2 regions of the Cellulomonas electrica genome follow, and region 1 is predicted to be linked to the other one. Evidence: predicted binding sites of a transcription regulator. Region 1 holds the regulator's gene; the other holds the start of a gene.

What was found. The regulator LexA, encoded in region 1, represses DNA repair genes until DNA is damaged. The targets are predictions, from matches to a motif close to TCGAACANNTGTTCGA.
Region 2: a site for LexA is predicted at 5,401-5,416, ahead of QMF98_RS15215 (HNH endonuclease signature motif containing protein). Genes of this name have one in related genera too.

What each region holds. Positions count from the first base shown of each region.
Region 1 is NZ_AP026442.1:2,233,204-2,247,364, reverse strand. Features, by position in the region: gene hflX (GTPase HflX) at 1-1,272, shown strand, start outside; gene QMF98_RS10365 (ATP-dependent DNA helicase) at 1,360-3,444, shown strand; gene QMF98_RS10360 (L-lactate dehydrogenase) at 3,531-4,535, shown strand; gene lexA (transcriptional repressor LexA) at 4,605-5,351, opposite strand; gene QMF98_RS10350 (LysM peptidoglycan-binding domain-containing protein) at 5,639-6,082, shown strand; gene nrdR (transcriptional regulator NrdR) at 6,210-6,776, shown strand; gene QMF98_RS10340 (aldo/keto reductase) at 6,756-7,781, opposite strand; gene QMF98_RS10335 (DUF5302 domain-containing protein) at 7,937-8,125, shown strand; gene serA (phosphoglycerate dehydrogenase) at 8,256-9,455, opposite strand; gene QMF98_RS10325 (HelD family protein) at 9,524-11,767, opposite strand; gene QMF98_RS10320 (PP2C family protein-serine/threonine phosphatase) at 11,995-13,221, shown strand; gene QMF98_RS10315 (sensor histidine kinase) at 13,284-14,161, shown strand, end outside.
Region 2 is NZ_AP026442.1:3,281,887-3,296,047, forward strand. Features, by position in the region: gene QMF98_RS15185 (alpha/beta hydrolase) at 1-151, opposite strand, end outside; gene QMF98_RS15190 (hypothetical protein) at 283-753, shown strand; gene QMF98_RS15195 (hypothetical protein) at 750-1,100, shown strand; gene QMF98_RS15200 (response regulator transcription factor) at 1,146-1,907, shown strand; gene QMF98_RS15205 (HAMP domain-containing sensor histidine kinase) at 2,030-3,184, shown strand; gene QMF98_RS15210 (TetR/AcrR family transcriptional regulator) at 3,174-3,833, opposite strand; gene QMF98_RS15215 (HNH endonuclease signature motif containing protein) at 3,891-5,342, opposite strand; gene QMF98_RS15220 (DNA polymerase III subunit delta') at 5,532-6,668, opposite strand; gene tmk (dTMP kinase) at 6,665-7,327, opposite strand; gene QMF98_RS15230 (Gfo/Idh/MocA family protein) at 7,423-8,436, opposite strand; gene topA (type I DNA topoisomerase) at 8,557-11,286, opposite strand; gene QMF98_RS15240 (phosphatase PAP2 family protein) at 11,344-12,228, opposite strand; gene QMF98_RS15245 (hypothetical protein) at 12,287-12,643, opposite strand; gene QMF98_RS15250 (alkaline phosphatase family protein) at 12,755-13,789, opposite strand; gene QMF98_RS15255 (ABC transporter ATP-binding protein) at 13,898-14,161, opposite strand, start outside.

The DNA of each region.
Region 1 (14,161 bases):
CTGGAGCGCGTCGTGCTCGTCGGGCTGTGGGGCGAGGGAACGGCGGAGGACGCGGAGAACTCGCTGCGCGAGCTCGCCGCCCTCGCCGAGACGGCCGGTTCGCAGGTGCTCGACGGGCTGCTGCAGCACCGCCGCACGCCGGACCCCGGCACGTACCTCGGCTCCGGCAAGGCGGCCGAGCTGGCGCGCCTCGTGGCGGCGGTCGGTGCGGACACCGTCGTGGTCGACGGCGACCTCGCTCCCTCGCAGCGGCGCTCCCTGGAGGACGTCGTCCGCGTCAAGGTCGTCGACCGGACGGCGCTGATCCTCGACATCTTCGCCCAGCACGCCAAGTCCCGGGAGGGCAAGGCGCAGGTCGAGCTGGCCCAGCTCGAGTACCTGCTGCCGCGGCTGCGCGGCTGGGGCGAGTCGATGTCCCGGCAGGCCGGTGGTCAGGTCGGCGGCGCGGGCGCGGGCATGGGGTCGCGTGGCCCTGGCGAGACAAAGATCGAGCTCGACCGCCGTCGCATCCGCAACCGGATGGCGCGTCTTCGCCGGGAGATCGCCGCGATGCAGCCATCGCGTCAGACCAAGCGGGCGTCGCGCAAGCGGAACGCGGTGCCGTCGGTGGCGATCGCGGGCTACACCAACGCCGGGAAGTCCTCGCTGCTCAACCGGCTCACCGGAGCGGGCGTCCTCGTGGAGAACGCGTTGTTCGCGACGCTGGACCCGACCGTGCGGCGGGCCGAGACCGCGGACGGGCGCGTCTACACGCTGGCGGACACCGTCGGCTTCGTGCGGTCGCTGCCGCACCAGCTGGTCGAGGCGTTCCGGTCGACCCTCGAGGAGGTGGCCGACGCGGACCTGATCCTGCACGTCGTGGACGCGTCGCACCCGGATCCCGAAGGTCAGATCGCCGCGGTGCGGCACGTGTTCGCCGACATCCCGGGGGCGATGGACGTGCCCGAGATCATCGTGCTGAACAAGGCGGACCTCGCGAGCCCCGAGGCGATCGCCCGCCTCCGCTCCCGCGAGGTGCACTCCGTGGTGGTCTCGGCGCACACCGGCGAGGGGATCGCCGAGCTGATGGAGCTGGTCGCGGACCAGCTGCCGCGCCCCGGTGTGCCGGTCGACGTGGTGGTGCCGTACTCGCGCGGGGACCTGGTCAGCCGCGTGCACGAGCACGGCGACATCGATGCGGAGGAGCACACGCCGGACGGCACGTGGCTGCGCGCCCGGGTCGATGCGACGCTCGCCGGTGAGCTGAACGCGGTGGCGGTCCGTCGCGCCTGATGCAGCCCGCCCACGCGGCGGTCGGGCCCGCCCGCGCTCGTCGCGGCACCGGCACGGGTCGACGCGTGCCGCGACTACGCTGACGCGGTGCCAGCCCCCGAGCCCCCCGTTGCGGAGCTGCTCGACCTGGCGGTGACGGCTCTCGGCGGCGCTCGCCGGGACGGTCAGCACGCGATGGCGGAGGCCGTCGCCCAGTCGGTGGACCGTGGCGAGCACCTGCTGGTCCAGGCGGGGACCGGTACGGGCAAGTCGCTCGGCTACCTCGTCCCGGCCGTCCGTCACGCGGTGCTGGCCGACGAGCGCGTGGTCGTGTCCACAGCCACGCTCGCGCTGCAGCGCCAGGTGGTCGCACGGGACCTGCCGCTGGTGGCCGACGCGCTGGCGGACCGGCTGCCCCGCAGACCGACGACGGCGCTGCTCAAGGGCTGGCACAACTACCTGTGCGTGCACAAGGTGGCCGGGGGGTACCCGGAGGACGACACCGCCGTCCTGTTCGATCTCGGCGAGCGTCGCGGCGCGGCCGACCACCCGGCGCCCGACGCCGAGGCCGGCCGCGAGAGCCTCGGTGAGCAGGTGGTGCGGCTGCGGGAGTGGGCGCAGGAGACGGACAGCGGGGACCGGGACGACCTCGTGCCCGGCGTGAGCGACCGGGCGTGGCGGCAGGTGTCCGTCACGTCGCTGGAGTGCCTGGGCTCCACGTGCCCGATGGTCGACGAGTGCTTCCCGGAGCGGGCCCGCGCCGCGGCACGGGCGGCCGACGTCGTGGTGACCAACCACGCGATGCTGGGGATCGCGGCGTCGGGGTCGCCGAACGTGCTGCCGGAGCACCAGGTGCTGATCGTCGACGAGGCGCACGAGCTGACGGACAGGGTGACGGCGCAGGCGACCGACGAGCTGTCGTTGGCGACCGTGGAGCACGCCGCCCGGCTGGCCCGTCGTCATGGCGGCGTCCCGACGACCGACCTGGACGCCGCCGGCCGCGCGCTCGCCGCCACGCTGGTCGAGCTGCCGGAGACACGGTTCGCCGACGGCCTGCCACCGGCCGTGCGTGACGTGGTCGGCTCCGTGCGGGACGCCGCCCGCGCCCTGCTCAGCGCGCTGAAGCCGGACCCGAGCCGCGCGGCGGCGGGCGGCGGCCCGGACGGCGGCGTGAAGATGGCCAGCACCGCGATGCTGTCCCTCTTCGAGGTCGCCGAGCGGATGACGGCCGACCCGGAGGACGCCCGCCGGCAGGTGCTGTGGTGCAGCCGTTCCGAGGATCGTCGCGGCGGCACCCTGGCGCGGCTGCTCGTCGCCCCGCTCGCCGTGCACGGACTCATCCGCACCAACCTGCTGGCCGGTCGCTCGGCCGTCCTGACGTCGGCGACCCTGACGCTCGGCGGCTCGTTCGAGCCGGTCGCCCGGTCGATGGGCCTCACCGGCCCGCCCGAGGCAACGGCCCAGCCCGCCGTCGAGACCGGCGTCCCCCCGGAGCGGTCGTCGAACGGGGACGAGGCCACCCAGCCGTGGCGGGGCCTCGACGTCGGGAGCCCGTTCGACTACGGCAAGCAGGGGATCTGCTACGTGGCGCGGCACCTGCCGCCACCCGGTCGGGAGCCCGCCACAGCGGCTCAGCTGGACGAGATCGAGGCGTTGGTGCGCGCCGCCGGCGGTCGCACGCTCGGCCTGTTCTCGTCCCGCCGGGCCGCACAGGCGGCCGCCGAGGCGATGCGGCAGCGGCTCGACGTCCGGGTGCTGCTGCAGGGCGACGACCAGCTGCCCACGTTGGTCGCGCAGTTCTCGGCCGACGAGTCGACGTGCCTGTTCGGCACCCTGTCGCTGTGGCAGGGCGTCGACGTGCCGGGCGCCACCTGCCGGCTGGTGATCATCGACCGCATCCCGTTCCCGAGGCCGGACGACCCTCTCATGGCGGCTCGCACGGAAGCCGTCGCGGCGGCCGGGGGGAACGGGTTCATGGCGGTGTCCGCGACGCACGCCGGCCTCCTCTTGGCGCAGGGTGCCGGCCGGTTGATCCGGACCGTCGACGACCGGGGTGTGGTGGCGGTCCTGGACCCTCGTCTGGCGACCGCTCGGTACGGCACGTTCCTGACCAGGAGCATGCCGCCGTTCTGGACGACGACCCGGCGTGACGTCGCTCTCTCCGCGCTGCAACGGCTGGCGGCGGCCGACTAGCCTTCCGAGTACCGGGGTGATCCGGTCAGGGCGTGACCAACGTCCTGCTGCCGCCGCCAGGTCGCGGCGCACCGCGAGGAGGAGCCGTGAGCGAGAGCGACGACATCGACGAGGGTGGCCTGCACGGGACCGTCTTCTCTCCCCGCAGGGCCTCGAAGCTGGCGATCGTCGGTGCGGGCGCCGTGGGGTCGACCATGGCCTACGCCGCGCTGATGAGGGGTTCGGCGCGGACCGTGGCGCTGTTCGACATCAACCGCGCGAAGGTCGAGGCCGAGGCGCTGGACCTGTCGCACGGGATCCAGTTCATGTCGATGGCGGAGGTCGTCGGCTCGGACGACATCGGGGTCCTCGCCGACGCCGACGTGGTGATGTTCACGGCCGGCGCCAAGCAGAAGCCCGGCCAGAGCCGCCTCGACCTGGCCGGGGCGACCATCTCACTGGTGCAGAAGGTGCTGCCCAGCATCGTCCGCGTGGCGCCGAACGCCGTCTACGTGATGGTGACCAACCCTGTCGACGTGGTGACCTACGCGGCGCTGAAGATCTCCGGCCTGCCGCCGTCGCAGCTGTTCGGCTCCGGCACCGTGCTCGACTCCTCGCGCCTGCGCTTCCTCATCGCCCAGCACACCGGGGTTGCGGTGCAGAACGTGCACGCCTACGTCGCCGGGGAGCACGGGGACACGGAGATCCCGCTCTGGAGCTCGGCGAGCCTCGGCGCGGTGCCGCTGCTGGACTGGAACGGCTTCGGCGACCGTGGTCCGCTGACCGCCGGCGTCCGGGAGGCGATCGCCCGCGACGTGGTCGAGTCCGCCTACAAGATCATCGAGGGCAAGGGCGCGACGAACTACGCCATCGGGCTCGCCGGCTCGCGCATCATCGAGGCGATCCTCAAGGACGAGCACCGCATCCTGCCGGTCTCGTCCCTGCTCGAGGGCTACCACGGCATCAGCGACGTCTGCCTCTCCGTCCCGGCCGTGGTGGCGGCCGACGGCGTGGGCGAGCGGATGCCGGTGCCGATGTCCAGCGACGAGCTCGCGGGCATGCGACGGTCCGCCGACGCGGTGCGGTCGGTCGCGCGGCAGTTCGGGTTCTAGTCGACGCCTGCGGGCTCGCCGGTCCTGACCGGCGGGCCCGCAGGGCCGTCCTGGCGTGCGCCGATCGCGCTAGAGGCTGCGCAGCACGCTGACCACACGACCGAGCACCGTCGAGTCGTCGCCGGGGATCGGTGCGTACGCGGGATTCTGCGGCATCAGCCAGACGTGACCGTCCGTGCGCTTGAGCGTCTTGACCGTCGCCTCGCCGTCGATCATCGCCGCGACGATCTCGCCGTTCTCCGCCACCGGCTGGCGCCGTACCACCACCCAGTCGCCGTCGCAGATGGCGGCGTCGATCATCGAGTCGCCCCGGACCCGGAGCAGGAAGAGGTCGCCCTCGCCGACCACCTGGCGGGGGAGCGGGAAGACGTCCTCCACCACCTGGTCGGCGAGGATCGGGCCACCGGCCGCGATCCGTCCGACGACGGGCACGTATGCCGGCCCGGGGGTGCGGTCCAGCTCCGGCAGGTCGGGGTCGAGACCGGCCGCCCATTCCGCCGTCCCGATGCGCACCGCACGGGAGTCGTCGGGCTGGACCACCTCGATCGCGCGGGGCCGGTTCGGGTCCCGGCGCAGGTAGCCCTTGCGCTCGAGCACGGTCAGCTGGTGCTTGACCGACGACGGGCTGGTCAGGCCGACCGCCTCGCCGATCTCCCGCATGCTCGGCGGGTAGCCGCGGCCCTCGACGGACTGCTTGATCGTCGCCAGCACCAACCGCTGACGCGGTGTGAGCCCCTCGTCGTCGGGGGCGCCGTCCGGTAGTGCGTGCACCGAGGCGAGGGTCCCGTCCTCGTCCGTCCGCCTGCTGTCCGTCACCGCGCTGTCCTCCCTGTGGCCGGCGGCGTGCCGGACCGTCGCGCCCACCGACCCCGCCGTCCGCGTCCCGCCTGGTCCCAGCGCCGCGCGGGTCGTGTCAGTGGTCGGTGATGGTCTGTCGCCGTGCAGCGAGCGTATGGCCCGCGGCACCCGGACTCAAACACCTGTTCGAGCGTGTCTCGACGGATGTCGGTCGGGTCTGGTAGACATCGTACAGACGTTCGACGAACGGATGTTCGATCCGGTGGTGGCGCCGCGAGGTGCCACCCGCGACGGAGGTGGGCAGCATGAGCGCGATCCTGGTCACGGCACGTCCGGCGGTCGTTCCCGTCCGGGCTGGTGCGGCGGCGCCTCGCGGTGTCGCAGGGACGCGGGAGCGGCACCTCCGGCTGGTGCCGGATGCGACGGCGCCGGCGGACGAGCGGTCGGCTCAGGAGCGGCCGCTGCGGCTGACCCGGCGGGGGCGCGTCGTGGTGGCGGCGCTCTCGCTGCTGCTCGTGGCCGGCGTCGGCGTCCTGGGGAGCAGGGCAGCGGCTGACGGACCCGCCTCCGCTCCGGTGGTCGAGCGGCACGTCGTGACGCCGGGCGAGACGTTGTGGGGCATCGCCGCGTCGGTCGCGCGTCCCGGTCAGGACGTCCGGGACGTGGTGGTCGAGCTGCAGAAGCTGAACGGGATGGGCGACTCGGGCCTGGTGGCGGGCGAGGAGCTGGTGGTTCCCGCCGCCGGCTGACGGCCCTTCGTTCCTTGCGCGGCCCGCAGGCGTCGCTTAGCGTCGCCTGCGACCCCGACGAGTCGGAGGGGTCGTTCGACGGTGCCGCCGACCGCCCCCGGGTGGCGGCACAGGTGAGAGGACCCCTGTGCACTGCCCCTTCTGCCGGAACCCCGACTCGCGCGTCGTGGACTCGCGGACGTCTGACGACGGTGCATCGATCCGTCGTCGACGTCAGTGCCCGCAGTGCGGACGACGGTTCACCACGCTCGAGACCACGAGCCTCGCGGTGGTGAAGCGGTCCGGCGCCACCGAGCCCTTCAGCCGGGAGAAGGTCGTCAACGGCGTCCGCAAGGCCTGTCAGGGTCGGCCGGTCAGCGAGGACGACCTGGCCCTGCTGGCGCAGCGCGTCGAGGAGACGCTCCGCTCGTCCGGCCAGGCCGAGGTCGACGCCTACGAGATCGGGCTGGCGATCCTCGGTCCGCTGCGCGAGCTCGACGAGGTCGCGTACCTCCGGTTCGCCTCCGTGTACCAGGGCTTCGACTCCCTGGAGGACTTCGAGGCGGCGATCACCGTGCTGCGGGCCGCGCACGAGGACCACGACTCCGACGACGTGGCTCCCGACGCGACGGAGGAGCCGGCTGCGAGCCCGGCCGACGGTCGACCGTCGGTCCCGACGCCGCCGGGTCCGCCGTCAGAGGTCGCTCGAGCGTGAACCCCAGAGGTTGATGCCGGCATCGACGGCGTGAGGCTCGACCGCGACGAGCTCGTCCTCGGTCAGCGGCGCGGTCGCCGCACCGGCCAGGTTCTCGTCCAGCTGCTGCGGCGTACGCGCACCCACCAGCACGGTCGTCACCCGTGGGTCGCGCAGCACCCACGCCAGCGCGAGCTGCGGCAGCGTCCGTCCTGAAGCCCGTGCGATCTCGTCCAGCGCGCGCACGTGCCCCAGCGCCTCCTCGGTGAGCCACTCGGGGCGGAGGGGACCGCCCCGTGCAGCGCGGGAGCCCGCCGGTACACCGTGCAGGTAGCGGGTGCTGAGCATCCCCTGCGCGAGCGGCGAGAAGGCCACCATGCCCATCCCGGCGTCACCGACCACGTCCAGCAGCGACCGGCCGTCGCTCCCGGGCCGCTCCACCCACCGGTTCAGCATGGAGTAGGCCGACTGGTGGACCGTGAGCCGGATGCCGAGCTCGTCGGCGACGCGCAGCGCCTCCCGGGTCCGGTCCGCCGAGTACGAGGAGATGCCGACGGCCCGTGCCTTCCCGGCGCGGACCGCACCCGCGAGTGCACCGATCGTCTCCGCCAGCGGCGTCGCGGGGTCGTACCGGTGCGAGTAGAAGACGTCGACGTGGTCGGTCCGCAATGCCCGCAACGAACGGTCGAGGGACGCGCGGAGGTACTTCGCCGAGCCGTGCTCCCCGTACGGTCCTGGCCACGCGCGATAGCCCGCCTTGGTGGTGATCACCAGGTCGTCACGGTGCGCCGCGAGCTCCCGGTCGAGCAGCCGACCCACGGCCTCCTCGGCGGCGAAGGGCGGGGGTCCGTAGTTGTTCGCCAGGTCGAGGTGGAAGACGCCGCGGTCGACGGCGCGCAGCACGAGGGCCCGCTGGGCGTCGAAGGACGTGTCCTGGCCGAAGTTCTGCCACAGCCCGAGAGAGACGGACGGGAGGATCAGACCGGCCGCGCGTCGGGTCGGTACCGGCTCGGGGAAGGCGTGCACGTGGCCGACGCTACGGCAGAGCCGGCGCACCCGAGGTGGCCGGTAAGGGTCTCGCGGCTGTCCGGCTTGCCCGTCGTCACGCCGACGGGCCAGGCTGGCCCCAGGCCGCCCGGATGGGCGGCAGCGGGCGGTGCCCGCACTATGAGGGAGGGCCCATGGCGGACGAGGAGCACGCACCGACGGTGAGCGAGGACGCCAAGGCGAAGTTCCGGGAGGCTCTGGAGCGGAAGAAGTCGGCACAGCACCGGACGACCGACGGCTCGGCGGGCAGCGGTTCCGTCCGCGGGTCCGAGACGTCCGGACCCGTGCAGCGTCGGTTCCAGCGCAAGAGCGGCTCGGCCTGACACGGGGCTGATCGGGGTCTGTTCCGGGATCGACCCGGGCCGGACCGGTCCCGGACCCGGGCAGGGCTCCCAGGTGCACGACCACGGCCGTCGTCGCAGCAGTGCGACGACGGCCGTCGTCGTCCCGACCTCAGGAGAGCAGACGCAGGCGGACGGACTCGGGGCGGTCCCGCAGCGCCGTCACGGCCGCCTCGTCGACCAGGCTCCCGGCGTCCGTCACCACGTAGCCCAGCTCGCCGCGCGTGGCCAGCAGCTGGCCCTCGATGTTGACACCGTGCTCGGCCAGGGTCGCGTTCACCGCGGCGAGCACGCCGGGCACGTTGCGGTGCAGGTACGCCAGGCGGTGCACGTCCGGCGCCTGGTCCAGCGCGAGGTTGGGCACGTTGACCGACAGGGTCGTCGAGCCGGTGGTGAGGTAGTCGCGCACCTTGTGGGCGACGAACTGCCCGATCGCCTCCTGCGCCTCCTCGGTGGAGCCACCGGTGTGCGGGGTGAGGATCACGTTCGGCAGGCCGCGCAGCTCGGACTCGAAGGGGTCGCCGTTGCGCTTCGGCTCGTGCGCGAACACGTCGACCGCCGCCCCGGCGACGTGCCCGGAGGTGATGGCCTCCTGCAGCGCCGGGTAGTCGACGACGAAACCGCGGGACAGGTTGAGGAAGATCGCACCCTCGCGCATCCGGGCGAACTGCTTGGCGCCGAACAGCCCGGCGTTGCCGGACCGACCGTCGACGTGGAGCGTGACCACGTCGGCTGCCTCGAGCAGCTCGTCGAGCGAGTGCATGCGGCGAGCGTTGCCCAGGGCGAGCTTCTCGGCGGTGTCGTAGAACACCACCGACATGCCGAGGTTCTCCGCCAGCACCGACAGCTGCGTGCCGATGTTGCCGTAGCCGACGATGCCCAGCGTCCGGCCGCGCACCTCGTGGGCGCCGCTGGCCGACTTGTTCCACACGCCCGCGTGCATCTGCCGGTCGAAGTCCACCAGCCGCCGGGTGAGCGCGATGATCTCGGAGATCGCCAGCTCCACGACCGACCGGGTGTTGGAGAACGGCGCGTTGAAGGCCGCGATGCCGTGCGACGCGGCGGCGCGAAGGTCGATCTGGTTGGTGCCGATGCAGAACGCGCCGACGGTGAGCAGGTCCGGGGCGTGCTCGAGCGCACGGGCCGACACCTGGGTCTTCGACCGGATCCCGAGCATGTGCACGCCGTCGAGCGCCTCGATCAGCTCGTCCTCGTCGAGCGCGCCGGACCGCGTGACCACCTCGAACCCGGCCTCGGTGAGGATGGTGCGGGCGTGGGGGTGGATGTTCTCCAGCAGCAGGGCCTTCAGCACGACACCATGGTGCGCCCGTCCGCGCCTCGGACGGGCAACGGTCCGCTCCGCGGACGTCCCCGAGGGCCTCAGGCCGGCCGGAGACCGTCCGGCAGGGGGTTCGCGTGCACGACGTGCAGCAGCTGCGTCGGCCGGGTCATCGCGACGTACAGGTCCCCGGCGCTCTCCTGCAGCACCTCGGCCGGCTCGACGAGCACGACCACGTCGAACTCCAGGCCCTTCGTCTGGACCGGGCTGAGCACCACGAGGTCCGCACCGAGGTCCACCGCCGTGCCGTCGTCCGCGCCCGCGACCGGCCGGCCGAGCGCCGCCAGCGCCGCGCGGACGTGCGGCAGGCGGTGGGGGACCGCCACCAGCGCGACCCGACCGGAGCCGGCCGCGTCGGACACGTCGCCGACCGCCTTGAGGGCACGCTGCGCGGCCGCGTCGACGAGCTCGTCGGCAGCCACCCCCTCGATCACCAGGGCGTCCTCGACGTCGCGGGCGGAGGTCAGGGGGCTGACGGGCAGGCCGACCGCGACCGCCATGCGGCCCGCGGCCTCCGCGACGACTGCCGGCGTGCGGTAGTTGACGGTCAGCTCGGCCAGCCGCCACGAGCCGCCGAGCACCGGGTCGAGCATCCCGGACCACGAGCTCGCACCGCCAGGCGACGACGTCTGCGCCACGTCGCCGACCACCGTCATCGACCGGGTCGGCACGCGCCGCAGCAGCGCTCGCCACGCCATCGCCGACAGCTCCTGCGCCTCGTCCACGACGACGTGCCCGTAGGTCCAGGAGCGGTCTGCGGCGGCTCGTTCCGCCGTGGTGAGCGACGGTCCGGTGCCGGCGAACCGGTCCGCGAGCGACTCCGCCGAGACCAGCCCGCCGGCCCCGGTGGACGCGAGCACCTGCCGGGCGTACTCCACCTCCTCCGCACGGCGCCGTGCGGCGTTGCGTGCCTGGGCGCGAGCGGCCTGGTCGTCCTCACCGAGCAGCTCGGCCGCCTCGTCGAGCAGCGGGACGTCGGCGGCCGTCCACGGCGACTCGGCCGGCCGTGCGAGCAGCTGACGCTGCGCGGCGCTCAGCTCCGGTGCGGCCTCGGCCAGCCGGTGCGGCTTGGCGTACAGGTCGGAGACGAGCTTCTCGGCCGTCAGCGGCATCCACGCGAGGTTCAGCGCGATGCGGATCTCCCGCGTCGTCCGCAGCTCCTCCATCAGCTCGGCGCGCTCGTCCGCCGGGACGGGGAAACCCAGCTGGGCGGCGTACTGCTCCGCGAGCCGTCCCAGCATGTCGCGGACGAAGCCGATGCGGGCCTGGTTGTGCGGCCGGTGCTGGCGCTGCGCGCGTGCGATCGCCGAGGCGACGTCCGAGGGCCGCACCTCCACGAGCCTGCCGTCGATCCGGACGCTCACCGGTGCAGCGGGAACGCGCTGGCGCGCGCGGACCGCCCGTGCCACGACGCGGGCCATCACGGCACGGCCCTTCAGCTCCGCCACGTCAGCGGCCTCGGGCGCCACGCCGACGACGCCCGGGTACAGCTCCGACAGCGTGGTGGTGACCACGCCGGTCTCGCCGAGCGCAGGCAGCACCTGGTCGATGTAGCGCAGGAACGTCCTGCTCGGGCCCACGAGCAGCACCCCCGCGCGCTCGAGGAGGCGGCGGTGCGCGTAGAGCAGGTAGGCCGCCCGGTGCAGGGCCACGGCCGTCTTGCCGGTGCCCGGACCGCCCTGCACCACCAGGGTCCCCTGCAGGTCGGCCCGGATGACCGCGTCCTGCTCCGCCTGGATCGTGGCGACGATGTCGCCCATCCGGCCGGTGCGCCGAGCGCCGAGGGCCGCCAGCAGCGCCCCCTCTCCGCTCAGCGTCCCGGCGGTGTCCGACGCGTCCAGCCGGTCCAGGTCGAGCACCTCGTCCTCGACGCCGGTGACGGTGCGACCGGACGTCACCAGGTGACGTCGCTGCACCACCCCCTCGGGATGCGCCGCGGTCGCCCGGTAGAACGCCCGCGCCGCGGGAGCGCGCCAGTCGGTCAGCAGCGGGGTCTGCTCGGCGTCGGTCAGCCCGATGCGTCCGACGTAGCGGCGCTGGCCGTCGTCCAGGTCGAGCCGGCCGAAGGCGAGGCGGTCCTCGACCGCCTCCAGCTGCGCGAGCCGGTCCTCGTACAGGGTGGCGAACGCGTCCCGCTCGCTGCGGTTCTGCGGGGACCCGGACGGGCCGGACCGTCGCACCGCGGCGAGGCGGTCCCGGGTCTGGGCTCGCTGCTGGTCCAGCCGGGCGTACAGCTCGTCGACCACCTGCTGCTCGCCGGCGAGCTCGTCCTGACGTCCTGCCACCTGCTGCGCTCCTGTCCGGCGGCCCGTGGCCGTCGTTCCGGGTCCTGCACGGACGTCGCCCGGAGTTCGATCGAGGGTGTCGATCGGCGCGGGCGGCCGTCCATTATCCGACTCCGGCGTAGGCGCTGCACGCGCGTGTCCGCGCGGTGCGCTGCGCCACCGCCCGCCGCGCGCCGGGCGGTGCCCCGCCGTACGCTTCGCCAGACGGCCGGCCGGAGAGGAGACCTGTGAGGCACACGCCGCCCGCGTCGGACGACGTCACCCGCTTCGGCCCGGTCGGGACGCGGACGGACGGCCCGCTCCGCATCCTCCTGGTGGAGGACGACGACGGGGACGCCCTGCTGGTGCGGGAGCACCTCGCGGACGCCGGCCTGGAGACGCGCCTCACGTGGGTGCGCACCATGGACCAGGCGCTCGAGCGGCTCGACGTGGACTGCGTGCTGCTGGACCTCGGTCTGCCGGACACCGTCGGCCTCGCGGGTCTGGAGCGGCTGCTGTCCCACCAGGCGCCCGCTGTCGTGGTGCTCACAGGACTTGCCGGCGACGGGGTGGGGCTCGCCGCGGTCGCCGCAGGCGCCCAGGACTACCTGGTGAAGGGCGACGTCGACGGCGAGAGCCTCGGTCGTTCGGTGCGCTACGCCGTGCAGCGCCGCCGGCTGGAGGACACCGACAGGGCTCTGTACCGCAGCCTCGTGCGAGGCGCGGAGGCGGCGCGGCTGGAGCGGGCGCTGCTGCCGAGGCCGTCGGTCCAGGACCCGGGCCTCGAGGTGCGCGTCGGGTACCGGGCGGGCCGGGACGGTCTGCTGGGCGGCGACTTCTACGACGTGGTGCAGCGGCCGGACGGCACCGTGCTGGCGATGGTGGGCGACGTCTGCGGTCACGGGCCCGACGAGGCGGCGCTGGGCGCCACCTTGCGCACGGCGTGGCGCACGCTCGTGGTGACCGGCGTCCCGACCGAGCAGATCCTCGGGCAGCTCGAGCTGGTGCTGGCCACCGAGCGCTCGCGGCCCGAGCTGTTCACCACGGTGTCGATGCTGGCGGTGCACCCGGACCGGCGGCACGCCGACCTGTACCTGGCAGGACACCCGGTGCCCATGCTGGTGGGCGACCCGGCTCGGCTGTTGCCCGCCTCGGCACGGGGCCGTGCCCTGGGCATCCCCGTACCCGGTGGCTGGGACCCGCTGCCGCTCGAGCTCGGGGACCGCTGGCGCGTGATGCTCTACACGGACGGTCTGCTCGAGGCGACCGTCGGCGGCGGGGGCGAGCGGCTCGGCAAGGACGGTCTGCTCCGGGTGGTCGAGGGTGCGGCCGCCGCCCACGGCCACGTCCCGGCGGTGCCGCCCGGCGCCGGTGACGACCCGCTGGTGACCACGGTGCTCGATGCCGTGCGGGACCGGCACGGCGGCGACCTCGTCGACGACGCGGCGGTGATCGTGATCGGGCGGAGGTCATGACGACGCCGCGCTCCTCACGCCGGGTTGTTCCGATCCGCACCCTGCGCGACCGGCTGACCGGCATGCTGACGACCGCGACCGTCGTGCTCGCCGTGGTGCTGGTGGTCGCGACGCTGGCCGCTGCTCGGCTGCTGTCCGTGCAGCGGGCGGTCACGCAGCGCAGCTTCGACGAGATCACCCGGGCGGACAGCGCCTACGCCGGGCTGGCCGACGCCCGGTCGGCCGTCCTCTCGTACGCCATGGCCGCGGACCCGTCGACGCTCGGACCGTTCGACACGCTCCGCAGCGCTCCCGACGGCGGCTTCGACGCCCTGGCGGCCGACCTGTCGGGCTCCGGTGACGTCGCTGCCGCGAACGCCGGCCGGCGCGCTGCTGCGGCGGCCGAGGCGTGGACCTCCGGGTGGGCCGACCCCGTCGTCGCGCAGGTGCGGGCCCAGGGTGCCGGCTCCGTGGCGGCGGCGCAGGTGCAGGCCGGTCAGCGTCTCTTCGACGCGGTCCACGACCAGGCGAGCGGCCTGTCCACCGCACTGCGCGCCGAGCGGGACGGTGCGCTGAACCGGCTCGCCCTGTACACGCAGGTGCTGCTGGCCTCGGTCGCGCTGCTGGCCGTGTCGGCCGTCGTCGCCGGCGTCCTGCTCTGGCGCGCCCTGCGGGGCTGGGTGCTCCGCCCGATCGACCAGCTGACGGCGGACACCCGCGCCGTGACCTCCGGCGACCTGCTGCACGAGGTCACGCTGGACGGCCCCGGGGAGTTCGAGGTGCTGGCGCGCGACGTCGAGGCGATGCGGCACGCCCTCGTCGTCCAGGTGCAGCAGATCCAGGCGTCGCGCGCGGGTCTGGAGGAGGCGCACGCGCGACTCACCGAGCAGGCCGAGGAGCTGCGGCGGTCCAACCGCGACCTCGAGCAGTTCGCCTACGTCGCCTCGCACGACCTGCAGGA
Region 2 (14,161 bases), 1.0 Mb from region 1:
TCCGCGAGGCGTTTCCCGTGGGGCTGGTCCGGTGCTTGGCGGGGGCCGGCGTGCAGCCGGCGAGCACGAGTCCGACGACGAGCAGGGCCGATGCCGCACCGAGGCGGGTGGACCGGCGCAGGCCGGTGGACGGCCGGGCGGCGATGGGCATGGCGCCCACCGTAACGGTCGGTGCTGAACAGTCTTGACGGAACCCGAACACAGGGCGGACACACCCCGAACCGAGGTCGTCGACAGTCCTCCTCGTCGGCGGGAGCGGCCCGCCCTGGTGAAGGAGTCGTCATGACGCTGCCCCTCGCACGCATCGTCGGGACCGTCGCGCTGACCGGTGCGCTCGCGCTCGGTGCCGCCGTGCCCGCCCTCGCCGACGGGACGTCCACCCCCGTCGCGACCCCGACGGCGAGCTCGTCGCCCAGCCCGTCGACGCACGTGACGGTGGACGGGAGCACGGTCACCATCACCACCGACCTGGCGACCGTCCAGGCATGGTGCACCCGCGACCACAAGGCGCAGGCCCGCCTGACGGCGCTGCAGCAGCGGATCCAGGCCGGGGCCGACACCAAGGGCTCCGTCGCCTGGCTGCGCGCCAAGGCCGCCGCGGCGGCGACCGCCGGGCACCCCGAGCAGGCGAAGCGGCTCAACGAGCGCGCCGACCGGCGCCAGGACCGGCTGCCGCAGATCGCCAACGCGCTGACCCGGCTGAAGAACGCGGACACCACGGTGTGCTCCGCCCTGCCCGGCGCGGGCGCATGAGCCTGCGCCTGCGCGCGGACGCGCGCCGACGTGGCGTCGCGCTGCTGCTCACCGCGGGGCTCGTGGCCGGCCTGGCCGGCTGCGGCCTCGCGGGGCACGGCAGCGTGGGGGCCGGTGGCGGGACGACGAACGGCGCGGCCAGCGGGACGGTGGGCGGGAGCGCGGCCCGTGGCGGGTCGGCGGCCGGCAGCGCGTCCGGCGGGACGGGTGCTGCTGCCGGAGGCTCGTCCGGCGCGTCGTCGTCGCCTGCCGCGACGGACGTCGACGGGCTGCAGCAGGCTGTCGACCAGGCCGGCAGCCTCGCCGACCAGGTGGACCAGGACATGGCGGGCGACGCCTCGTCCTGACCCCGTCGCCCGGCACGACGGGCGCGGCAGCCGACAGGAGGATCGATGGCGCAGGGCAGCGGGCTGGTGGTGCTCGCCGAGGACGACCCGGCGGTGACCGAGCTGGTGCGCCTGTACCTGACCCGCGACGGGTTCACGGTGCAGGCCTACGCCGACGGCTCGCAGGCGCTGCAGGCCGTGCTGACCCATCGGCCCGTCGCCGTCGTGCTCGACATCGGCCTGCCCGGCCTGGACGGCATCGAGGTGTGCCGACGGCTGCGCGCTCGCGGGGACCGCACGCCGGTGCTGTTCGTCACCGCGCGGGACGACGAGGTGGACCGGGTGCTCGGCCTCGAGCTCGGTGCCGACGACTACGTCACCAAGCCGTTCAGCCCCCGCGAGCTCGTCGCCCGCGTGCACGCGGTGCTGCGCCGGACGCAGCCGGTGGACGCCGAGCGGCTGACGTTGGGGCCCGTGACCGTCGACGTGCCGGGCCGGCGGGTGTGGGTCTCCGACCGGCCGGTGCACCTGACCGCGACGGAGTTCGACCTGCTCACGCACCTGCTGCGCACGCCGGGGCGGGTGTGGCAGCGCGAGGAGCTGCTCGCGGCGGTCTGGGGGTACGCCGATGCCGGCAGCCGCACGGTCGACGTCCACGTCGCCCAGCTCCGCGCCAAGCTGGGCGCGGACGCGCCGCTGCGCACCGTCCGCGGGGTCGGCTACGCCGCCGACGAGGCCGCGATGGGCGCGGAGCAGGGCGGCGGCCGTGGAGGCGCTGACCCCGACGGACATGGACGCTCCGACCAGCCTGGGCGAGGCCGGCTGTGACCGGCACGCCGGCCGATCACCGGTCTCCCGCCACCTCTCCGATGCCCCTCGCGAGCCCTGCCGACGTACCTCGCCGCGACGCCCCCCGTCGGTGGTCCGGCCACCTGAGTCTCAGCGTCCAGATGACGCTGGTGTGCGTCGCGGTGGCCCTGGTCGCGGCCGCTCTCTCCGGGGTGGCCGCCGCCCGGGCCGTCGTCCAGGAGGACCGCATCGCGGCCGCCGCGGCGGCGGCGCCCGAACCGGTCGCCACCACTCCGGCGGAGCGGGCTCGGGAGCGGGCGCGTGAACGGGCACTGGCTCGCGCCGAGGCCCGGCCGCTGCAGCGCGTGGAGCGGGCGGTGGCCATCGCCCTCGCCGTGGGGCTCGGCGTCGGCCTCCTCGCCGGCGGGGGTGCCGCCCGGTTGCTGACCCGCCCGCTGCGCCGCACCGCCGTCGCGGCCACCGCCCTGCAGCACGGGCGACGCGACGTGAGGGTGCCGGCCGAGGGTCCCCCCGAGATCGCCGAGGTGGCCGACTCGCTCAACGCCCTGGCGGCGGCGCTGGCGACGTCCGAGGCTCGGCAGCGTCGGTTCCTGCTGTCCGTCTCGCACGAGCTGCGCACGCCGCTGACGGCCGTGCAGGGGTTCGGCGAGTCGATCGCCGACGGTGTGGTCGAGGGCGAGCAGGCCAGGGAGGCCGGACGCGTGGTGGTCGCGGAGTCGCAACGGCTGGCACGCCTGGTGGAGGACCTGCTGGCGCTGGCCCGGATGGGCGCCGACGACTTCCGGCTCGAACCCGCCACGGTGGACGTCGGTGCACTGGTGGACGACGCGGGCCGCACCTGGTCGGCGCGGGCGGTGGCGTCCGGTGCCGTGCTCCGGGTGGAGCTGCCCGCGGTTCCGCTGGTGATCCGCACGGATCCCGGCCGGTTGCGGCAGGTGCTCGACGGCCTGGCAGCCAACGCTGTGCGGATGACCCCCGCGGGGCACCCCGTGGTGCTCGCCGCCCGTCCGCCGGTGCTGACGGACCCGCCCGGGACTGCCGCCGTGCTGCAGGTGCGCGACGGCGGACCGGGGCTGACGGAGGCCGACCGTGCCGTCGCGTTCGAGCCGGGTGCGCTCGGGGCCCGCTACCGGGACGAGCGGCCCGTGGGCGTCGGCATCGGACTGTCCCTGGTGCACGGCCTGGTGCAGCGGCTCGGCGGCGCCATCGCCGTCGACGTCGCACCGGAGGGGGGAGCGGCGTTCACGGTCGCTCTGCCCGTGGCGGCACCGACCGGTGCGCCGTCTACGCCGTGACGGGCTGCGTCCCGCCGGTGAGCAGCGGGGCGACGACCTCGTCGACGATCGACGTCACCGCCTGGGCCGACGGCGCCCGCAGGGTCGTCGTCACCTCCTGACGCAGCAGGTCGGCGGCGAGCCGCAAGGTGCGCGGCGTCACCCGGCTCGGGTCCACCTCACCCCTGCGCTCGGCGCGGCGGACCACCTCCACGACCGCGGCACCGCCACCGCCCAGCCAGTGCTCGCGCAGCGCGTACGGGGCGATGCCCGTCTCCCGGTAGAACTCCCCCATCTGGACACCGAGCAGCACCATCACGTCCGCCCGCCGGGTCATCGCGTGCAGGATCTCGAGCAGGTCGCCGCGCAGGCTGCCCGTGTCCGGTGCCGGTGCGGGGTCTCCGGCGGTGCGGTGCCGCAGAGCCGCCAGCGCCAGGTCACGTCGGGTGGACCAGCGGCGGTAGACGACGCTGCGCGACGTGCCGGCCCGCGTGGCGACGGCATCGAAGGTCAGATCGGCATAGCCCCGCTCCACCAGCTCGGCCCACGCCGCCTCGAGCAGCGCCGCATCCAGCTGAGCGCCCCGCCGACGCCGCCGAGGCCCAGAACCGGCGTCGCGCCCGGCGTCGCGGCCGGGATCACGCCTGGAACCGGGAGCCGGACTCTCCACGTCAAGGTCCACTCGTGCATCTTATTGCCCTCCGGTCCTAAGAGTCGCTGACGTCTCTTAGCGCGGTCCGCCGCTGCTCATTGCCTGCACCCGTCCCGGCGCCGGTGCAGGCGCGCCGGAGCGACCCGGGACGGGGACGAGCGGTAGGCCGTGCCGGCTGCTGAACGACCAACCGCCGGTCCCGGAAGACCGGATACGCACGTGGTGCCGATGGACAACGTCGTGGTGGTGCCAGCACAGCAGCACGCCCGTGTTGACGTCGGTCTCCCCGCCGTCCCGCACCCACTCGGCGACATGATGGATCTCGCCCAGCGCCGGCGGCGCCGTGCACCCCGGATATCGGCACGTGCCGTCGCGGGCGACCACCGCCCTCCGGCGGGGTCCGGCGTAGGTGCGCTCGGCCCGGCCGACGTTGATCACCTGCGAGTCCGGGCCGAACACGAGTCGCGAGACGGCGGAGTCGCAGGCCAGCCGCGCGAGGACCGTCTGCGGCACGGGGCCGGCACCGACCAGCTCCGCCACCGCGAACCGCTCGACGTCGGCGACGGCCGGCAGTCGGAACGGCCGCTCAGCTCCCCTGCCCGCGCCGCTCTCCCCCACTCGACGCCCCGCCACTGGACGCTCCACCGCTCCACCGACGGCACGCAGGTGCGGGGCGCCGGCCTCCACAGCGCGCCGCAACGTCTCGAAGTCGACGACGACGTCGAGGTGCGGCCGGACCACTGCACCGGTGCCGACCAGCCCGTGGTCGAGAACGAGCCGCGCCACGTCGGCCAGCCCCTGCGCACGACGCTGCTGCGTGGTCCGTCGGTCGTCCGGCGCCGGGGCCGTCATCACGGTGTCCAGCGCGGCGTTGACCGCCGCACCGTGCTCGGTCGTCAGGAAGCCGGAGAGGTGATACCCGCCCTTCGTGGCGGCAAGCCCGACAAACTCCCGGTCGCACGCCTCGCGGTACCCGCGCTCGTCCGCGTCGGGATCGGCCGCGGCGGCCCAGCGCCGAGCCAGCCGGCGGAACCCGTCGGCTCCGTCCTGAGCGGCGTGCTCGACGAGGAACTCCTCACCGCACTCCTCCGCCGAGGCGGCCAGAGCATCGCACCGCGGTTCGCTCGTCGCGACGACCGTCACCATCGTCCGCACCTGGTCGCGGCCCACGAGCCCGGCCAGCGCCGCGGCGCTCGTGGCGGGCAGGTGGTCGCGCAGCACCCGGCCGGTGCTGACGAGCTCGCGTGCCCTGACGAACGACATCCCGGTGCGTGCGGCCAACCAGTGCGCGAACGAGCGGGAACCGTCGGCCGCCCACATCCCGTCCTCGGCCGCCGAGACCGACAACCATGCGGCCGCGGCACTCAGTCGGTCCAGCTGCTCGACGAGGCTCAGCAGCACGTCGAGCGGTTCGCCGCCGACAGCACCGCCGACCGACGGAGGCTGCTGCACACCCTGCACGACGGCGTCGACCGCGACGGTGAGCGCGTCGACAGCTCCGTCCGCCGCCGACCCGTGCACCGCCACCACCGCCCACCCCTGAGACCCGTCCGACCAGCACCAACGATATCGCCTCTGGCTCTATTCGAACGTGTGTTCGTCTCTCTGTGTGTTCGCTGTGAGCGATATGGCCACTGCGGCGGCGCCAACGCCCGTGGCGTCTCCCCGAGAACCTGCTGTCGAGATACGCGGATGACTCTTATCCCGCGCCGCACGTCAGCCCTGCGGCCGGAGCGCCACCGCCATCGCCTCGACCGCCAGCAGCGGCGCCACGTTCCCGGCCAGCCGCGTCCGTGCGACGCCCACGGCATCCATCCGCCGCAGGGTCTGCTCCGCGGTGCTGTCCGCCGCCAGCCCCCGCACCAGGGCCTCGTGCTCGCTGTTCACCAGCTCGACGCCCGCCCCGAGCTGCACCACCAGCACGTCCCGGTAGAGCGACAGCAGGTCCACCATCGCGCGGTCCAGCACGTCGCGCTGCGAGCGGGTCGCCCGGCGCTTCTGCTCCTCCTCGAGCTGGCGCACCTGCGCCCGCACCGTCGGTGGCAGCGTCGCGGCGTTCTCCGCGCCGAGCGTGTGCAGCAGCGCCGCACGCTCGGCCGCGTCCTTCTCGTCCGTCCGCGCACGGGCCTCCGCCTGCGACGTCTCGACCAGCTCCCCCGCGGCCAGCACCGCGTCGCCGACGCCACGGATGCCGCCGGCCAGCTCGAGGACCCGGTTGCGACGGGCCCGCGCGTCCGCGTCCCGCGCGAGCCGGCGGGCGATGCCGACGTGGCTCTGCGCGGCACGGGCCGCCACGAGGGCTGTGGTCGGGTCGATACCGTCCCGACGCGCCAGCAGCTGCGCGACGGCCTCGACGGGCGGGACGCGCAGCGGCACCGAACGACAGCGCGAGCGCAGCGTGATCAGCACGTCCTGGGCGCTCGGCGCGCACAGCACCCAGACGGTCCGCGCCGCCGGCTCCTCGATCGCCTTGAGCAGCACGTTGCCCGAGGAGTCGTTCAGCCGGTCCGCGTCCTCGACGACCACCACCCGCCACCGGCCCTGCGACGGCGCCCGCGCCGCCAGCTCCACCAGCGGGCGCGCGGTGTCGACGCGGATGAACACGCCCTCGGTGGCCACCAGCGTCACGTCCGGATGGGTGCCCGCGAGCGCCGTCGTGCACTCGTGGCACACCCCGCAGCCGCCGCGCGGGCACTGCAGTGCCGCGGCGAAGGCGCGCGCCGCGTTGGACCTGCCCGATCCCGGCGGTCCGGTCAGCAACCAGGCGTGGGTCATCGCCGTCGGGTCCGCCACCGCGTGCGAGAGCACGGCGACGGCCGGCTCCTGCCCGACGACGTCGTCCCAGACGGTCACGACGAGGCCCGCCCCGGATGCCCGACGGCCCCCGCGGCACCCACCGGCACGCCGCTGAGCAGCGGCTCCACACGTACCCGGATCGCGGCTGCCAGCTCGTCGGCCGGCCGCGTCCCGTCCAGCACCAGCCACCGCCCCGGGTCCGCCGCCGCCCGGTCGAGGAACGCCTGCCGCGTCCGCCGGTGGAACTCGTCCCCTGCGCGCTCGAGCCGGTCCGGCTCCCCGGTCAGCCGCGCCTTGCCCGCCACCGGGTCGATGTCGAGCAGCACCGTCAGCGCCGGGAGCAGCCCCTCGGTCGCCCACAGCGACAGCTGCTCCACGGCGTCCGCACCCAGGTCCCGGCCCACCCCCTGGTACGCCACCGACGAGTCGAGGTACCGGTCCGTCACCACCACCTCGCCGCGGTCCAGCGCGGGGCGCACGACGGTGGTGACGTGGTGCGCACGGTCGGCGGCGTAGAGCAGCGCCTCGGTGCGAGCGTCGACGTGGTCGCCGTGCATCACCGCGTTGCGGAGCACCCGGCCCAGCTCGGTGTCGCCGGGCTCGAAGGTGAGCAGCACCGTGCGGCCGGTGTCCTCGAGCCAGTCACGCAGCGCACGGGCCTGCGTCGACTTCCCGGCCCCGTCACCGCCCTCGAAGGACACGAACAGCCCGTTCACGTGCGCCAGGGTAGCCGCCGGCACCGACACCGCCCGGCACGGCGAGGGGGACCGGCCGCCTCGACCGATCCCCCTCCGCCACCATCGGGCGCGGCTCAGCCCCGCGGCTCGCCCGGGTACACCACGCCGACCTGCCGGCGCACCTCGTCCATCGTCCGGAGCACGGCCAGCGTGCCCTCCCACGTCATCCGCGGGCTCTCCGGCTCCCCGGCCGCCACGCGGCGCGCCACCTCCGCCGCCTCGTACTGCAGCCCGTTCTCGGCCGGCTGGGTGAACGTCCACACCCGCCCGTCCCGACGGGTCACCTGGAACGACGTCGGCCGGTAGAACTCGCCGGCGACCCGGATGTGGCCCTCGGTGCCCGAGATGGACGACGTGGTGGGCGTCTTGGCCCACAGCGTGGTGTTCAGCTGCGCCAGCGCGCGGTCGCCGTAGCGCAGCACCGCGGACACCTGCCCGTCCACACCGGTCTCCGTCAGCACGCCGACGGCGTGCACCTCGTCGGGAACGCCCAGGAAGTCGTGCGCCCAGGCGGCGGTGTAGACGCCGAGGTCGAGCAGGGCGCCGCCCGCCAGCTCGGGTGCGTACACGCGGCTGCGGGGGTCGAAGGCGAACCACTGACCGTGGTCGGCACGCAGGTTGACGATCTCGCCGATCTCACCGGCGTCGATCACCTGGTGCAGCGCGGCGACGTGCGGCAGGAACCGCGTCCACATCGCCTCCATGACGAAGACGCCGGCCTGCCGGGCGGCGGAGAAGATCTCCTCCGCCTCGGCGACGTTGCGCGTGAACGCCTTCTCGACGAGCACGTGCTTGCCGGCCTTGATCGCCTGCAGGGCGTTGTCCCGGTGCTCGGAGTGCGGGGTGGCGATGTAGACGGCGTCGACCTGCGGGTCCTCGACCAGCTGCCGGTAGCCGACGTGCGTCGTCGGGATGCCGTGGGCCGTGGCGAACCGCTCGGCACGGTCGCGGTTGCGGGAGCCGACGGCCACCAGCTGGGCCCGCGTGTGCTGCGCCACCGCGTGGGCGAACACGGAGGCGATGCCGCCGGCGCCGAGGATGCCCCAGCGGATCGGAGGTGCGGTACGGGGGTCCTCGGTGCGTGGCATGGCGCCAACGTAGCGCTGACGCGACCGCCTCGTCGCGCGCGCCCGAACGCGTCACGACGAGCCTCGCGGCCGGCTCACGACGAGCGTCGGGCCCCGTCCCGACGCGAGCCCCGGAACCGCTCAGGAGCGCGAGCTCGACCGGCTCTTCCCGGCCCCGGCACGGGCCCGCGGAGCCGCCTTGCGCTTGGTCGGACCGGCCTCCCGCTTGGCTGCCAGCAGGGCGATCGCCTCGTCCGGGGTGATCGACTCGGGCGTCGTGTCCTTGGGCAGCGTGCGGTTGGTGACGCCGTCCGTCACGTAGGCGCCGAACCGGCCCTCCTTCACCACGATCGGCTTGCCGCTGGTCGGGTCGGTGCCGAGCTCGCGCAGCGGAGGCGTGGTGACCGCGCCGCGACCGCGCTTGGGCTGGGCGTAGATGGCCAGCGCGTCCTCGAGCGTGACGTCGAACAGCGCCTCCTCCGACGGGAGGGTGCGGGAGTCGGTGCCCTTCTTCAGGTACGGCCCGTACCGGCCGTTCTGGGCGGTGATCTCGGCACCGGTCTCCGGGTCGGTGCCGACCACGCGCGGCAGGGACAGCAGCTTGAGCGCGTCCTCGAGCGTGATGGTGTCCAGCGACATCGACTTGAACAGGGAGCCGGTGCGGGGCTTGGGCGCGGCGGCGAGGGCCTTCTTGCGTGCGGCCGCCGACAGGTTCGGGTCCAGCTCCGGCTCCGGCAGCACCTCGGTGACGTAGGGGCCGTAGCGGCCGCTGCGCGCGACGACGGTGGTCCCGGTGGACGGGTCGGTGCCGAGCTCGCGGTCGCCGTCCGGCTGCGTGGTCAGCAGCTCGTGGGCCTTCTCGACGGTCAGCTCGTCCGGTGCCAGGTCGTCCGGCACCGACGCCCGCTGCGGATCGGTGGACCCCTCCAGCGGCGGCGCCTCGAGGTACGGCCCGTACCGGCCGACGCGCAGCGTGATGCCGTCGCCGACGTCGATCGAGTTCACGTCCCGCGCATCGATCTCGCCGAGGTTGTCCACCAGGCCGTGCAGGCCGCCGGACTCGCGAGAGTCCGACCGGTCGCCGAAGTAGAACTCGGTCAGCCAGTCGACCCGGTCCCGCTGCCCCTCGGCGATCGCGTCGAGGCCCTCCTCCATGTCGGCGGTGAAGGAGTAGTCGACCAGCCGGTCGAAGTTCTCCTCGAGCAGCCGGGTGACGGCGAACGCCAGCCACGTCGGCACCAGGGCCTGGCCGCGGCTGGTGACGTAGCCGCGGTCCTGGATGGTCGAGATGGTGGCCGCGTAGGTGGACGGGCGGCCGATGCCGCGCTCCTCGAGGGCCTTGACCAGGCTCGCCTCGGTGTACCGCGGGGGCGGTGAGGTGCGGTGGCCGTCCGCCGCCAGGTCGCTCGCGGTGAGCGGGTCGCCCTGCGCCATGCGCGGCAGGCGCGCCTCGCGGCCCTCGCCGGCGGAGCCGGCCGTGGCATCGTCGTCGTACCGGGAGACGTCCCGGCCCTCCTCGTACGCCGCGAGGAACCCGCGGAACGTGATCACGGTGCCGGAGGCGGAGAACACGGCCTCACGCCCGTCGCTCGTCGTCGCCGCGAGGCGCACCGAGGCCGTCTGGCCCCGGGCGTCCGCCATCTGCGAGGCGACGGTGCGCTTCCAGATCAGCTCGTACAGACGGAACTGGTCGCCGGACAGCTCGCGGGCCACCTGGGCCGGCGTGCGGAAGTGGTCACCGGCGGGGCGGATGGCCTCGTGCGCCTCCTGGGCGCCCTTCGCCTTGGCCGTGTAGATGCGCGCCGCGTCCGGCACGTACTCCGCGCCGTACAGCTCGGCGGCCTGCCGGCGCGCCGCGTCGATCGCCTGCGTGGAGAGCGCGGGCGAGTCGGTCCGCATGTAGGTGATGTAGCCGTTCTCGTACAGGCCCTGGGCGGTGCGCATCGCCTGGCGGGCGCTCATGCGCAGCTTGCGGCCGGCCTCCTGCTGCAGCGTGGAGGTGGTGAACGGCGCCGCCGGGCGGCGGGAGTACGGCTTCGTGTCCAGGGACTGCACGGCGAACGGCGACGCGGCCAGGGCGCCGACCAGGGCGGTCGCGGTCGCTTCGTCGAGCGCGACCACACCGGACGACGAGCGCAGCGCGCCCCGGTCGTCGAAGTCGCGGCCGCTGGCCACCCGCGCCCCGTCGAGCCCCGTCAGCCGCGCGGAGAACGTCGGCTCGTCGCCGTCGGCCACCGCGAAGGTGCCCGTCAGGTCCCAGTAGTCCGCGGCGCGGAACGCCATCCGCTCCCGCTCGCGCTCCACCACCAGGCGGGTCGCCACCGACTGCACGCGTCCGGCGGACAGGCCGGGGCGGACCTTGCGCCACAGCACCGGCGACACCTCGTACCCGTACAGCCGGTCGAGGATGCGGCGGGTCTCCTGCGCGTCCACCAGCCGGTCGTCCAGCTCGCGGGTCGACGTCAGGGCCCGCTGGATCGCCTCGCGGGTGATCTCGTGGAACACCATCCGCTTGACCGGCACCTTGGGCTTGAGCTCGGACAGCAGGTGCCAGGCGATCGCCTCGCCCTCGCGGTCCTCGTCAGTGGCGAGGTAGAGCTCGTCGGAGTCCTTGAGCAGCCGCTTGAGCTCGGCGACCTTCTTCTTCTTGTCCGCGTCGACCACGTAGTACGGCGTGAAGCCGTTGTCGACGTCGACGGCGAACTTGCCGAACGGACCCTTCTTCATGTCCGCCGGCAGCTCGGACGGCTGCGGGAGGTCGCGGATGTGGCCCACGGACGCCTCGACGTCGTACCCCTCGCCGAGGTACCCCGCGATCGTGCGCGCCTTGGCAGGCGACTCCACGATGACGAGCTTGCGTCCTGCAGCCATGCTGTCCGGCCTCTCCAGCGTTCCGGCGCATCGGTCGAGCGCCGTTCCCGCCGAACCCTACGACCTTCCGTCAAGCGAGCCGGTGGCCCGGCGCAGCACCAGCATCGCGGCGAAGGTCAGCGCGGAGGCGGCGATCACCGCGCTCACCCCGCCGGCGTAGGCCAGCACCTCGGCGGCCCGGGTGGCCGTGGCGGACCGCACCGACCACGTGCGGACCAGCAGCAGCGCCCCGACGGCTCCCGCCGCGACGCCGCCGGCCAGCAGCACGCCGAGGACCACCGAGTAGGTGCTCGGCCCCCGCTCGGTGCGGACCACCGGCACCTGGTCGGTGACGGTCGGAGCGGACCGGCGGTAGGTGGACAGGGCGCAGGCGACGGCGGTCCACGCGAGCACGACGAGGGTCGCGGCCACGGCGTCCGACGGACGGTGCCAGCGGCCGATCAACGTCGAGACGCCGGTCGCCGCCGTGTACGCGCCGCCCAGACCCGCCACCCACCTCCGGGCACGCGGCGGCACGACGAACAGCAGGGCTGCCGAGACGGAGGCGGCCGCGGTGGTGTGGCCGCTCGGCAACGTGTTGTCCCCGGTGCCGGGCTGCAGGTGCGGCCGCTCCAGCACCACCAGCTTGAGCAGTCGCGTGGTGCCGTTGGCTCCGATCACCAGCACGGCGACCTGCACGGCGAGCTCCCATCGGCGGCGGACCAACGCCACCACCACCGAGACGGCCAGCGCCGCCGCGATGAACCACGTCGACACCACGTCGAGCACGCCGTGGGCGGTGCTCCACAGGTGCGTCTGGCCGAACCGCGCACCGTCGAACGCCAGCCGCTCCACCTGCTGACCGGCCACCGTGTCCACGAACACCCGCCACAGCAGCCACACGCCGACGGCCGAGACGGCCGCCACCGACCAGGCGACCAGCGCCGCGCGTCGCCTGCTCACGGCCCCACGGTAGGCGACGGCACCGATGCCACGCCGCCGGCCCTCGGCCCACGGCCCGTCAGGCCACGGCGACCGGCACCGGCTCTCCGGCGCCGACCACCAGCGCGTGCGTGCACGCGCCCAGCCGGCCGCGCGCCTCGTCGTCCGCGTTGATGCACAGCAGGCAGCCACCACGGCCCTCGAGCCGGGCCGCCGCCTCGTCGATCGCCGCGGCCGCCCGTCCGGACCGCAACCGCGCCGCACCGAGGTCGAGCACGACGAGGGACGCGCACGCGGAGAGCGCGTCCAGCAGGGCCCGCAGCCGGCCCACGTCCTCCCGCCCGAACGACCCCGCCGGTCGCACCTGCGCGGTGAGCCAGCCCTCGTCCTCCAGCGGTCGGTGCTCGGACGTGCGCGGCGCGGTGGGAACCGTCATGGCTGGCCTCCTGGTCGATGTGACCTGGTCAGCCCATCGCCCGAGCCTGGGACGGTGCTGGGAGCCGACGTCGGGATGCCTGAGAGCGGCGGCGCCCGACGGCGCTCCGGGTCAGCCGCCGAGCCCGGGGATCGTCGTTGCCTGGGCTGCGGAGCCGAGCAGCGGCAGACCGAGCAGCTGCTCGGTGGTGCGCAGCAGGGAGTAGTGGTCCAGGCGGGTGCCGATCCGGGTCTGCGCGGGCACGGTGGGCGCGACCACCAGCAGCGGGACGCGGTTGTCGTGCGCGGAGTCGTCCTCGTCCCACGTGATCAGCACCACCGTGGTGCCGCGGCTGTACGCGCTGCTGTTCAGCACCGCGGGCAGGTGCTCGCGCAGCCAGGTGTCGCCGGTGGACACCGAGCAGTCGTGCATGTCGTGGCACAGGTCCGGCGTGACCAGGGAGAACGCGGGCAGGCGGTCGGCCGCCAGGTCGGTGGTCAGCTGGCCGAGGCCGACGTCCCAGCGGGCGCAGTCGGCGCGCACCGCCGTGTAGTAGGCGGCGGGGTTGTGCCGGACGGCATAGCTGCCCGACGAGCTCGGCGCGCACGGCGACGGCATCCCCTCCTGGTACGACCGCCACTGCTTGCCGGCGGCCGTCAGCTGGCCGAACAAGGACGGGCCGGACAGCGGGTGGACGGCGGGGTCGCCGTCGTCCGCGACGCCGTTCGTGGAGCCGGAGGTGGCCGCGAGGTAGTTGGGCAGCGACGGGTGCGTGATGCCGTGGTAGTCCATCGCCAGCGCGCACGAGGCGGCGAGGGTGGTGATGTAGGACGCGTCCGGTGAGCCGATGATGCCGGTCGAGGGCTTGTTCTCGAACCAGATCCAGATCACGTGCTCCCAGGTGGCCGGCTGCGCGGCGCCGACGCACGGCCGGTTGGACGAGACGCCGGACACGCTGGGCGACGGCGCCGAGGTGGAGCCGTCGGCCGCCGTGGCGATCGACGACCCGGCCGCCCCTCCCGCCGACGGCCGCGCGGACGACGAGGTGGCGGACCCGTCGGACGGCGAGGTGCCGACCGTGCACCCGGCCAGCAGGAGGAGCACCCCGGCGGCACCGACCAGCGCCGACCGTCCCGTCGTCAGCCGACCCTTCACCCGAACGCGCACCCGGACACTGTGCCGCCCCCACCCGCCAGGGCGCGAACCGGCGGGCCGCCGGGGACGGACCCGGCGGCCCACCGGCCGGCTCGGCAGGCCCGGCTCGGCAGGCCCGGCTCAGCGGGCGGCGAGCTCCGGCGGCACCGGGACCGGCGCGAACCCGGCGGCGGCCACCCGGTCCGGGTCGTGGCGCAGGCACGCCACCGACCGCCGCGGGTCGTCGCCGGCCACCGCCGGGCTCACCAGCTCCGGCCGCACCGCCGCGCACGCGTCGAACGCGTACGGGCAGCGGGCCCGGAACGTGCAGCCGGGAGGCAGGGCCGCCAGGTCCGGCGGCGAGCCCGGGATGCCGCCCAGCTCGCGCTTGGGACCGCGCAGCGG